One region of the Nocardiopsis sp. EMB25 genome, then DNA from elsewhere that is predicted to be linked to it. Evidence: riboswitches for the same ligand, from Rfam matches in the RefSeq annotation. Region 1 holds a riboswitch; the other holds the start of a gene.
The links. A riboswitch is a leader RNA that binds a small molecule or an ion and turns the genes downstream of it on or off. The one in region 1 is predicted to bind thiamine pyrophosphate.

Region 1 (5,338 bases):
CTCCACGAGGATCATCCGCGACAACCAAGCGGTGTACGTGGAGGATTTGTGTGTGAAGGGGCTGGGGCGCACCCGGTTGGCCAAGAGTGTGCACGATGCCGGGTGGTCGGCGTTCGTGGCCATGTTGGAGTACAAGGCCGCCCGGTACGGGCGCACGTTCGCCAGGGTGGACCGGTTCCTGGCCTCCTCCCAAACCTGTTCGGAGTGCTGGGTGGTGGACGGGCCCAAACCGCTGCACGTGCGCACCTGGACGTGCTCGGGATGCGACACCGAACACGATCGGGACGTGAACGCGTCCAGGATTGTGCTCGCCGCTGGACGGAAACTCGCCGGAGCGCGGGAAGCGGAGAGCTGAAACGCCTGTGGAGTCGGGGTAAGACCACCACTTTCGGGTGGGGCTCCGGTCAGCGAAACAGGAACCAGCGGGCGCCGTGAGGCGCACCGCGCCCACAGCCGCGAGGCTGTGGGAATCCCCGGGGGCCGACCCCGGGGAGGACGTCAACTCGGGCAGTCGGTTCTGTGCGCGCCGCTGCTGTCCGCCTGGGGGCTCGGACTGGCCGTGCATCTGACCTCGTGGAGCATGGTCCTGTTCGCCGTCGGCGTGTGGCTGGTGACGGTCGTGACCGCCTACGTGCTGGAGCGTGCGGGCCGACGCGGGCCGGCCGAGGTCCTGCTGCGCCGGCTGTCCTACCGTCGCCCGCTCGGGAGACAGGTCACGGGGTCCTCCGACGACACGGACCAAGAGCGGACCACCCGCTGACCGGAAGCCGCAAAAACGCGCGTGCCGTTCGGCGCCCGGCCCGCCTCGATCCCTCAGGATGGGGTGTCATGGGCGACGATCACATGACAAACCACACCATAGGGGTGACCGGGGCGACCGGGGCGATCGGTGGACGCGTCGCGGCCCGGATCGCACGGCTCGGGCTGACGCAGCGGCTCATCGTCCGCGACATCAACCGGGCACCCGAGTACCCCGGAAGCAGCGCCGCCATGGCGGCCTACGAGGACACCACGGGCTTCGAACGGGCCTGCCGCGGGGTGGACACACTGTTCCTCGTGTCGGCGACCGAGTCGGAGGACCGGATCGACGCGCACACGAGCGCGGTGGACGCGGCGGTGAAGGCGGGGGTGTCGCGGATCGTCTACCTGTCCTTCCTGAACGCCGGGCCCGCGGCCACCTTCACCTTCGCGCGGACCCACTTCTTCACCGAGGCGCACATCCGGCTGTCCGGCGTGGCGCACACGTTCCTGAGACCCAGCCTGTACCTGGACCTGTTGCCGCGGTGGGCGGACGAGCACGGTGTGGTGCGCGGGCCCGCCGGTGACGGCCGCGTCGCCTGGGTTTCACGCGACGACGTGGCGGACGTGGCGACCGCGGCACTGACCGACCCGGCGGTGGTCGCGGTGTCGGCGAACGCGACCTACGACGTGACCGGACCGGAGGCGCTGACCCTGGGCGCCACGGTGGACAAGCTGTCCTCGCTCACCGGACGCACCGTCCGGTACGTGCCGGAGACCTGGGATGAGGCGTTGGAGTCACGCCGCGCCGGCGGGGCACCCGAGTGGGCGGTCGAGGGGTGGGCGTCGTCGTACGCGGCGATCGCCACCGGGGAGATGGACGTCGTCGCACCCACCGTGCCGAAGCTGACCGGCCACCCGGCCCAGTCCATCGAGGGGTTTTTGCGGCGCCACCCGAGCGCGCTGTCGCACGTGGCCGTGTGACCGCCGCCGCGGGTGGCGTCCCCTGAGGCGGTCGCCTCAGGGGGTTTCGGTCGGGCGCCGCCAGAGTTCTCAGAGGTCGGGAGCGCGCCGTAGGCGCCCGCCGAGGGTGCCCGCCCCGCAGTGGGGCGAAGGCCCGGGGAGAACACCGCTACGCGCGGGCGGCCAGCCGGGCACGCAGCTCGGCGGCGGCCGCCCTGGGGTCCTCCGCCTCCGTGATCGCACGGACGACCACGACCCGGCGGGCCCCGGCCTCCAGCACACGGTCGATGTTGGACAGGTCGATGCCGCCGATGGCGAACCACGGCTTGTCGGTGTCCAGGGCCGCGACCCGCTCGACGAGTTCCAGTCCGGCGGCGGGCCGTCCCGGCTTGGTCGGGGTGGCCCAGGTCGGGCCGACGCAGAAGTAGTCGCTACCGAGTTCGGCCGCGGAGGCGGACGCGGCCTCGATGTCGTTGTTGGAGCGGCCGATGATCGGGTCCGCCCCGATGATGTCCCGGGCCATGGGGACGGGCAGGTCACGCTGGCCCAGGTGCAGGATGTCGGCGCGTACGGCGCGGGCGATGTCGGCGCGGTCGTTGACGGCGAGCAGGGCGCCGTGCCGCTCGCAGGCCTCCCGCAGCACCTCCAGGGCCGCGATCTCCTCGCGGGCCTCCAGGTCCTTGTCGCGGAGCTGGATGATGTCCACGCCCCCGGCGAGGGCGGCGTCGGCGAACTCGGCGAGATCACCGCGCTCGCGCCGGGCGTCGGTGCACAGGTACAGAAGGGATGCGTCCAGGTGCTTGCGCAGGCTGGTTCCGTGGCTGGTCCTCACGTTGCCACCCTAGGGCCTGTGCCGTGGGTCACCCAAGGGGAGACCCACGGCGGCGTGCCCCGGGTCCGTCCGCGGCACGGTGGCCCGCCGGGGTCGCCGTTCGCCCGACGGACGGGCCGGAGCGAGGCGAGGGCCCGGGGAAGGGCGGCTCAGAAGGCCAAGCCCTGGGCCCGACGGCGGACCTCGGTGCCCCGGTTCTCGCGCATCGCCTGGATCGGGGTCCCCGGCAGGGACTCGTCGGGCGTGAACAGCCAGCGCAGGGCCTCCTCGGTGGAGAAGCCCGCGTCGCTGAGCAGCACCAGGGTGCCCGGCAGCCCCTTGACGAGGTCGTCACCGTCGAGGAACGCGGCCGGGATGGACAGTTCGCCGGAGCGGACCACGCCCATCATGCGGTTCTCCCGGATCAGCTGCTTGATCCGGTTCGGGCTCACGCCCAGCGGCGCCGCCGCCTCCCTGAGGGTCAGCCACTCGCCGACCAGAGCGTCGATGTCGGGTTCGTGTTGTGTCACACCACCAATCTGCCACATCGGCGAAGGGGGGCGGACACCCTCGTGGGGCGGGGCCCCGAGCCTCCGGGGAGATCCCCGTCACCACCTCCCGGACCGGGGTCATCTAGGATGAACGCGGAAGTGAACGTCCCGCGGGAGCCGGGTGGACCCGGCTGAGAGGGAGGCTGGTCCGGCCTCCGACCGCACGAACCTGATCCGGGTCATACCGGCGAAGGGAGTGGAACCCGGCGCCATGCGCATTTCGAACGAACCCCGCCCCGCGACGAGTCGTCCTACCAATGTCGGTGACCGGGTGGTGGTGGTCGGCGGGGGCCTCATCGGGCGGGTCACCGCCTGGCGCGCCGCCCAACGCGGGCTGTCCGTCACCCTGGTCGAACCCGACCCCGTCGACGAACCGCGGCGTGCCCGGGCCTCCTCCGTGGTCGCGGCGGGCATGCTCACACCCACCACCGAGGCGGTGTTCGGGGAGGAGCGGCTCGTGGAGCTCGGTGTCCGCTCCGCGGGACTGTACGCCGACTTCGTGGCCGAGCTGGAGGAGGTCAGCGGCGTTTCGGTGGGCCACCGCACCACCGGCACGCTCCTGGTCGCCTTCGACCGGGACGACCTGGCCGTCCTCGACGACCTCCACGGTCTGCAGAAGCGCATCGGCGCCACCGGTGAGCGGCTGACCAGCCGCGAGTGCCGACGCCTGGAACCCATGCTCGCCCCGTCCGTACGGGGCGGCCTGCTCGCCCCCGACGACCACTCGGTGGACCCCCGTCTGCTGCTGCGCGCCCTGGCCGTGGCGGGTGAACGGGCGGGTGTGGTCGAGGTGGCCGACCGGGTCGAGGGGGTCGACCGCGCCACCGGCGGCGCCCGGCTGGGCGTGCGTCTGGCGGGAGGCGGTGTGCTGCCCACCGACCAGGTGGTCCTGGCCGCGGGCTGCTGGAACGAGCGGATCGCGCTCCCCGAACCGGTGGTGCCGCACCTGCGCCCGGTCAAGGGCCAGTTGCTGCGGATGCGCCCGCCCGCCGGTGAACCGCCGCTCGTCTCCCGTACGGTCCGTGGCCTGGTCCGGGGCTTCCCCGTCTACTTCGTGCCCCGGGAGGACGGCGAGGTCGTCGTCGGCGCCACCCAGGAGGAGCTGGGGTATGACACCGCGCTGACCGCCGGAGGGCTCTGGCAGGTCCTGCGCGACGCGCGCGAACTCGTCCCGGGGGTGACCGAACTGGAGATCACCGAGACCTGCGTCGGCCTGCGCCCGGGTTCACCCGACAACGAACCGCTCCTGGGTCCCACCCGGATTCCCGGGGTGCATCTGGCGGGCGGGCACCACCGGCACGGCGTTCTGTTGACGCCGGTCACCGGTGAGGCCATGGGCGAGGCCCTCACCAGCGGCACCCTGCCGGAGTACGCCCGCCCCTTCGCCGCCGACCGCGGGCTGGGCGGCGACCACACGAGCACGTGGGAGAAGCAGTGGAACTGATCATCAACGGCGACCGGCGCGAGGTCACCGAGGGCACCACCGTCGGCGCCGTCGTGCGCGACCTGACCGTGACCGGGGACGGCGAGGTCCCCGGCGGCATCGCGGTGGCCGTCAACGACGAGGTCGTGCGACGGACCGCCTGGGCGGACACGCGCCTGGACACCGGAGACCGTGTGGACGTCCTGACCGCCGTGCAGGGAGGCTGACCATGACCGACATCCTCGACGACCCGCTGGTGATCGCCGGCACCTCCTTCGGGTCCCGACTCATCACCGGCACCGGGGGCGCCCCGTCGCTGGAGGTGCTGGAGGAGGCGCTCGTCACCTCGGGGACCGAGCTGACCACCGTGGCGATGCGCCGCGTCGCTCCCGGCACGCGGGGGTCGGTGTGGGACGTCCTGACCCGCAACAAGATCCGGCCCCTGCCGAACACGGCGGGCTGCTTCACCGCCGCCGACGCGGTGCGCACCGCCAGGCTCGGCCGGGAGGCCCTGGGCACCGACTGGGTGAAGTTGGAGGTCGTCGCGGACGAGCACACGCTCCTGCCCGACCCCGTGGAGCTGCTGGACGCGGCGGAACGACTGGTCGACGAGGGCTTCACCGTGCTCCCGTACACCAACGACGACCCCGTCCTGGCCCGCCGCCTCGAACAGCTGGGCTGCGCGGCGGTCATGCCGCTGGCCGCGCCGATCGGCTCCGGCTTGGGCATCCGCAACCCGCACAACCTGGAGCTGATCGTCGAACAGGCCGGGGTGCCGGTGATCGTGGATGCCGGGATCGGCACCGCCAGCGACGCCGCCCTGGCCATGGAGCTCGGTTGCGACGCCGTCCT
Region 2 (5,338 bases), 3.5 Mb from region 1:
GACCTCCTCGTCCGCGACGACCTCGTCCACCAGCCCGATCTCCAGGGCCTCCCCGGCCGGCACGTGGCGGCCGGTGAAGATGAGGTCCTTGGCCTTGGCCGGGCCGATCAGGCGCGGCAGGCGCTGGGTGCCGCCCGCCCCCGGGATGACGCCGAGGGTGATCTCGGGCAGGCCCAGCTTCGCCTTGGTCCCGGCGACCCGGAAGTCGGCGGCCAGCGCGAGCTCACAGCCGCCGCCGAGCGCGTAACCGCTCACGGCCGCCACGACCGGCTTGGGGATGCGGGCCACGGCCGTCAGGGCGTTCTGGAGGCCGCGCGAGTACTCCAGCATCTGGGCGTGGGTGAGATGCGCCATCTCCTTGATGTCGGCACCGGCCACGAACGCGCGCTCCCCGCCGTAGAGCACCACGGAGCGCACGGCGGCGTCCGTCGACACCTCGGCCGCCGCCTCCGTGATCTCCCTGGTCACCTGTGCGTTCAGCGCGTTGAGCGCCTTGGGCCGGTCCACCCGGATCACGGCGACCGCGGGGTGCTCCTTGTCGGTCTCCACGCGCACGAACTCGCCCACGGGTTCCACCTCATTCGTTCGACGACAGTGTCTTCGGACTAGCAGTTACTTGGACTACCTATCACCCGGGTCAGGCGAAGAGCAGCACCAGGGTCCCCAGACTCCCGGAGACCGTGTAGGCCGCCACGAGCAACGCGACCGCGGCCACCAGCAGCGCCGTGTCCGCGCGGCGCCAGTGGCTGGTCCGGGCCCAGGAACGGGGACCGGTGCCGAACGCACGCGCGTCCATGGCGGTGGCCAGCAGCGTCCCGGTGCGGATCGAGCGCACCAGCAGCGCGAACAACCGCCCGAAGAACAGCGGGACCACCCGGAGCGGGTTGCGCCCGGCCTCCAACCCGCGCGCCCGCCGCGCGAGGGTGATGGTGCGCCACTGGTGGGCGAGCAGCGGGATGAGCCGCAGAGCCGCCAGCACGCCCATCGCGGGCCGCTCCGGCAGGCGCAGCTTCTGGACGAGTCCGTCCGACATCTCGGTGGGGTCGCTGCTGACGGCGGCCAGCAGCCCCGGCAGGGCGATCGCCAGCAGCCGGACGGCGGCGCCCACCGCCCCCTCCAGTCCGTGCTCGCCGTACAGGTAGTTGACCAGCCCGCTGGACAGGCCCATGAGGAGGAAGGGGCCGCCCAGGACGAGGAGCGTCCTGCGGTCGATCCCGCTGAAGGGCACCGACAGCAGCACGGCGGCCAGCACCACGCCTCCGGTGACCGCGTCCACCGCGGGCACCAGCCCCAGAGCGAGGATCAGGGCGGCCAGGAGTTTGGCCGCCGGGTTGAGCCCCGTCATCCAGTACCGGGCGCCGCCCCCTTCGGGCACGTCCAGGGTCATCGCGTCGCCGCCCCCGTCGCCCGGGGGGCGCGCCTCCCGTCCGGAGCTCACGCGCTCCCCCCTTCCTCCCGGTCGGTGCCGCTCCGTGACCCGGACTCGGCCCGCGCTCCTCCGTCGGACACGCGCACGCGCGTGTCGGTCAGGTGCCGCAGCAGCAGTTCGTCGTGGGTGGCCATGACCACGGCCCGCCCCTCGGTTCGCAGGACCCCCAACAGCTCCACCAGCTCCGTCCACGTCCGGGTGTCCTGGCCGAAGGTCGGTTCGTCCAGGGCCAGGACGTCCGGGGCGTGCGCGGGCCCGGAACTGAGCGCGGTGGCCACCGACAGGCGGCGCTTCTCACCTCCGGAGAGCGTGTAGGGGTGCACGTCGGCGAGCCTGGTCAGGCGCAGCCGTTCCAGCAGCTCGTCGACCCACGCGTCGGCCGCGCCCCGCTCCATGCCCGCCCGCAGCGGAGCGAACAGCAGCTCCTCGCGGACCGTGGGCGTGACGAACTGGTCCTCGGCGTGCTGGAAGACCGTACCCACGTGCCGGGCCAGGCGGCGGGCGGGCCAGCGCCGCAGCGGGCGCCGGTCGGCCTCGGCCAACGGCCCGCGCGGGAGCACCTCGCCGCGGTACGGCCTGCCCAGTCCCGCGAGCATCATCAGCAGAGTCGACTTGCCCGCCCCGTTGGGCCCGGTCAACGCGGTGGCGGTCCCGGCCGCCACGGGCAGATCGACCCCCGACAGCACCGTGCGCGGCGACGCCGACCGCGCCCCCAACTCGACGGGGGTGCGCGCGGCGACGCCGACCGCCTCCAGGAGGGGGGAGCCCCCGGCCCCCGGGGACACGTCCGGTTCGGGTTCGCGCCCGGGGATCCACACACCCTGGGCGGCCAGGGAACGGCCGTGCTCGGCGAAGACCGCTCCGGGCGCGCCGTCCGCGATCACCCCGCCGCCCGGTTCCAGGACGACGACCCGGTCCACCAGGTCCACGACGTCGGCCACCCGGTGCTCGACCAGGACGAGCGTCGCCTCGGTCTCGGCCAGGAGCCGCTGGAGGACACCGCGGACCAGTGCGGCGCCGTCGGGGTCGAGGTTGGCGGTGGGCTCGTCCAGGAGCAGCAGACGCGGGCGCACGGCCAGGGCCCCGGCGATGACCAGGCGCTGCTTCTCGCCTCCGGACAGGGCGCCGGTCGAGTGGCGGCGCCCGTACGGGAAGCCGACCTCGGCGAGGGCGCCGTCGACGCGCGGCCAGATCAGGCCGGGCTCCGTGCCGAGGTTCTCCAGGCCGAAGGCGACGTCGTCCCCGGCCCGCGCCATCACCAGCTGGGTCTCGGGGTCCTGGCTGACCAGTCCGACCAGGCCGCGACGCCGGTCGGCGGGCTCACCGTCCACCAGGAGGGCGCCCTCCTGGTCGCCGCTGATGGCACTGTCGGGTCCGGTCAGCCCGGCGAGGGAGTGCAGCAGGGTCGACTTGCCCGCGCCGGAGGCGCCGAGCAGGAGGACGCGTTCACCGGGTTCGATGGTCAGGTCGACACCGCGCAGGGCGTGGGTGTCGCGTCCGGAGTGCTGCCAGCCCCAGCCGGAGAGCTCGACGCGCGCGCCGGGCCCTCCGCCGGGGCGGAGGCGCTCACCCATCCCGGTCAGCCCTTGGCCGACGGGAAGGGGGCCAGCGCGCCGGTCCTGGCGAGCGCGGTGGTGATCAGTCGGGCGCCGACACCGGCGATGACGGCGGCGCTGACGATGACGATGGCGCCGTAGGCGAGCTTGAACTCGATCGGCCAGGCGACGTTGTAGGTGATGTTGTCGCGGATGGCGGGGGAGATCCCGGCGACGGCGGCGGCGAGCACGGCCACGCCCATGCCCCAACGGCGGTAGCCGAAGGCCAGGAAGACCAGTTCGGGCAGGATGCCCTGGAGGGCGCCGTCGAGGATGACCATGATCCCCCACTGGGTGCCCAGCACGGCCGAGACGGAGGCCGCGGCGATCGAGGTGAGGAGGGCGGCGCCGGGCCTGCGGATGATGAGGCCGCCCAGGACGCCGGAGATCAGCCACATGCCGTAGACGACCGCCTGCCCGGGCGGGAAGCCCACGAACAGCGGGGTCGTGACCGTCCACACGATGTTCCACAGCCAGAAGACGACGCCGATCGCGACGCCGATGACGGCCGCGACCACGATGTCGACCGTCCGCCAGCCGCGGATCCCGCCGACGATGTTCTCCTTGTACCCGGTCGCGCCGGTGTCGGTGCTCATTCCTGTCCCTTCGTCGGGTGACGAGGGGCATGCGGCCAAGAGCGTCCCGGTGGTCGTGCGGCGCGCACCGTCAGACGTAGCCGGTGCGCGGGAGACACGCCACCGGTGACGGTTCCTACGACTTCCTTCGCTGGCACTACCCAGATCAGGTGTGTAAGGGTCTGCGGCGACGGTGCCGCACTCTCAGCGCTCATGCGCTCCCCTGTCGGTTATGCACCATTATGCGGCACATACTGCCTGGTAGTGACACGCACCACCCCGCGCGTACCGCCGGCCCTCCCGCACCGGGGAGCACCCGCCGCGTCAGGTGAACGCCCCGACCCCCGGTCGCCACCGCGTTCCCGCGTCCTCGGGCACCCGTGCCGCGCCCGGTGCGCCACGTGTCCGGGAACACCGCGGGCACGGACCTCACAGCCGTCCCAGGCCTCAACCGCCCGCGGATCCCCCGCTCCCCGTGTCGCCCTCGGCTTCCCCGGCACCACCGAGACCACCGGCGTCCTCCGGGGCGTCCTCGTCTCCCGCTTCGGTGGCGTCCCCGGTGCCACCCTGACCGTCCTCGGACGTCTCGGCTCCCCCGGCGTCTCCCGTTTCCCCGCTGTCCTCGGCGTCCTCGCCCTCCCCAGTGCCCTCCGAGGGATCAGCACCACCAGCACCCTCCTGGAACTCAGCGCCACCAGTGCCCTCCGGGATGTCAGCGTTTCCAACGCTCTCCGAGGGATCAGCACCACCAGCACTTTCCGGGGGCTCAGCGTTTCCAACGCTCTCCTGGGGCTCAGCGCCACCAGCGCTCCCCTGGAGATCAGCATCCCCGGGAGCCCTGCCATCGTCGGCGACCTCGCTCCCCTCGGCGGGCCCCGCACCACCGTCGCCCCCGTCGTCGGACGACTCGGCGTCCGGGTCACCGAACGCCTCGGGCGGGCCCGCGAACCCCTCCGCCGGGAGCGACGCCGTGGCCCCGCTCATCGTGTCCCGCCAGATCGGCCCGGGCACGGTCCCGCCGTAGACGATCCCGTAGTACCGGCCCCCGATGGTCACGTTCTGGAGCGGGTGGCGCTCACCGCCCCGCACGTCGCCGACCGCCACCGCCGCGGCCAGGTTCGGCGTGTACCCGGCGAACCACGCGTAGGCGGCCTCGTCGGTCGTCCCCGTCTTGCCCGCCGCCGGGCGCCCGATACCGAGACCGCTCGCGGTCCCCCCGTTGAACGGCTCCTGGAGGAGGTGGTTCACCCCGTCGGCCACCCGCTGGTCGACCGCGCGCTCGCACTCGGCCTCGACCGGGATCTCCTCGTCGTCCCCCGTACCCGGCCGGTCGATGACCACGGTGTCGACCGGCACCGGAACGCAGTGCACGCCCCGGGCGGCGAACGTGGCGTAGGCGGCGGCCAGGGTCAGCGGGGAGACCTCCTGGTCCCCCAGGGTGAACGAGCTCCACACTCCGAGCGGCTGGCCGTCGGCGCGGTGGACGCCCGCCCGCTCCGCCATCGTCGCCGTCTCGCACAGACCCACCCGGCGTTGGAGCTGCGCGAAGTAGGTGTTCACCGACCCCCGGGTCGCGGTGACCATGGTGTGCGTGCCTGAGCTGCTCTCCCCCGCGTTGCGCACACTCCACGGTTCCATCCGGCCGCCGTCACAGTTCCTCAGGCCAGTGATCGTCTTATTTCCGGGCGACCGAAAACTGGTCCCATAGTCCAGCCCTGCGTCGAGCGCGGCGGCGAGGG

Region 2: linked by a shared signal. The riboswitch ahead of KIK06_RS28645 (ECF transporter S component) and the one ahead of thiO (glycine oxidase ThiO) in region 1 are both predicted to bind thiamine pyrophosphate.

What each region holds. Positions count from the first base shown of each region.
Region 1 is NZ_JAMTDN010000001.1:2,964,544-2,969,881, forward strand. Features, by position in the region: gene KIK06_RS12725 (RNA-guided endonuclease InsQ/TnpB family protein) at 1-355, shown strand, start outside; partial or broken gene KIK06_RS12730 (DUF418 domain-containing protein) at 503-760, shown strand; gene KIK06_RS12735 (SDR family oxidoreductase) at 829-1,722, shown strand; gene thiE (thiamine phosphate synthase) at 1,871-2,533, opposite strand; gene KIK06_RS12745 (Rv2175c family DNA-binding protein) at 2,683-3,060, opposite strand; TPP riboswitch at 3,164-3,276, shown strand; gene thiO (glycine oxidase ThiO) at 3,275-4,507, shown strand; gene thiS (sulfur carrier protein ThiS) at 4,498-4,713, shown strand; gene KIK06_RS12760 (thiazole synthase) at 4,716-5,338, shown strand, end outside.
Region 2 is NZ_JAMTDN010000001.1:6,433,213-6,438,550, reverse strand. Features, by position in the region: gene KIK06_RS28660 (enoyl-CoA hydratase/isomerase family protein) at 1-576, opposite strand, end outside; gene KIK06_RS28655 (energy-coupling factor transporter transmembrane component T family protein) at 638-1,387, opposite strand; gene KIK06_RS28650 (ABC transporter ATP-binding protein) at 1,435-3,003, opposite strand; gene KIK06_RS28645 (ECF transporter S component) at 3,009-3,620, opposite strand; TPP riboswitch at 3,726-3,834, opposite strand; gene KIK06_RS28640 (transglycosylase domain-containing protein) at 4,047-5,338, opposite strand, start outside.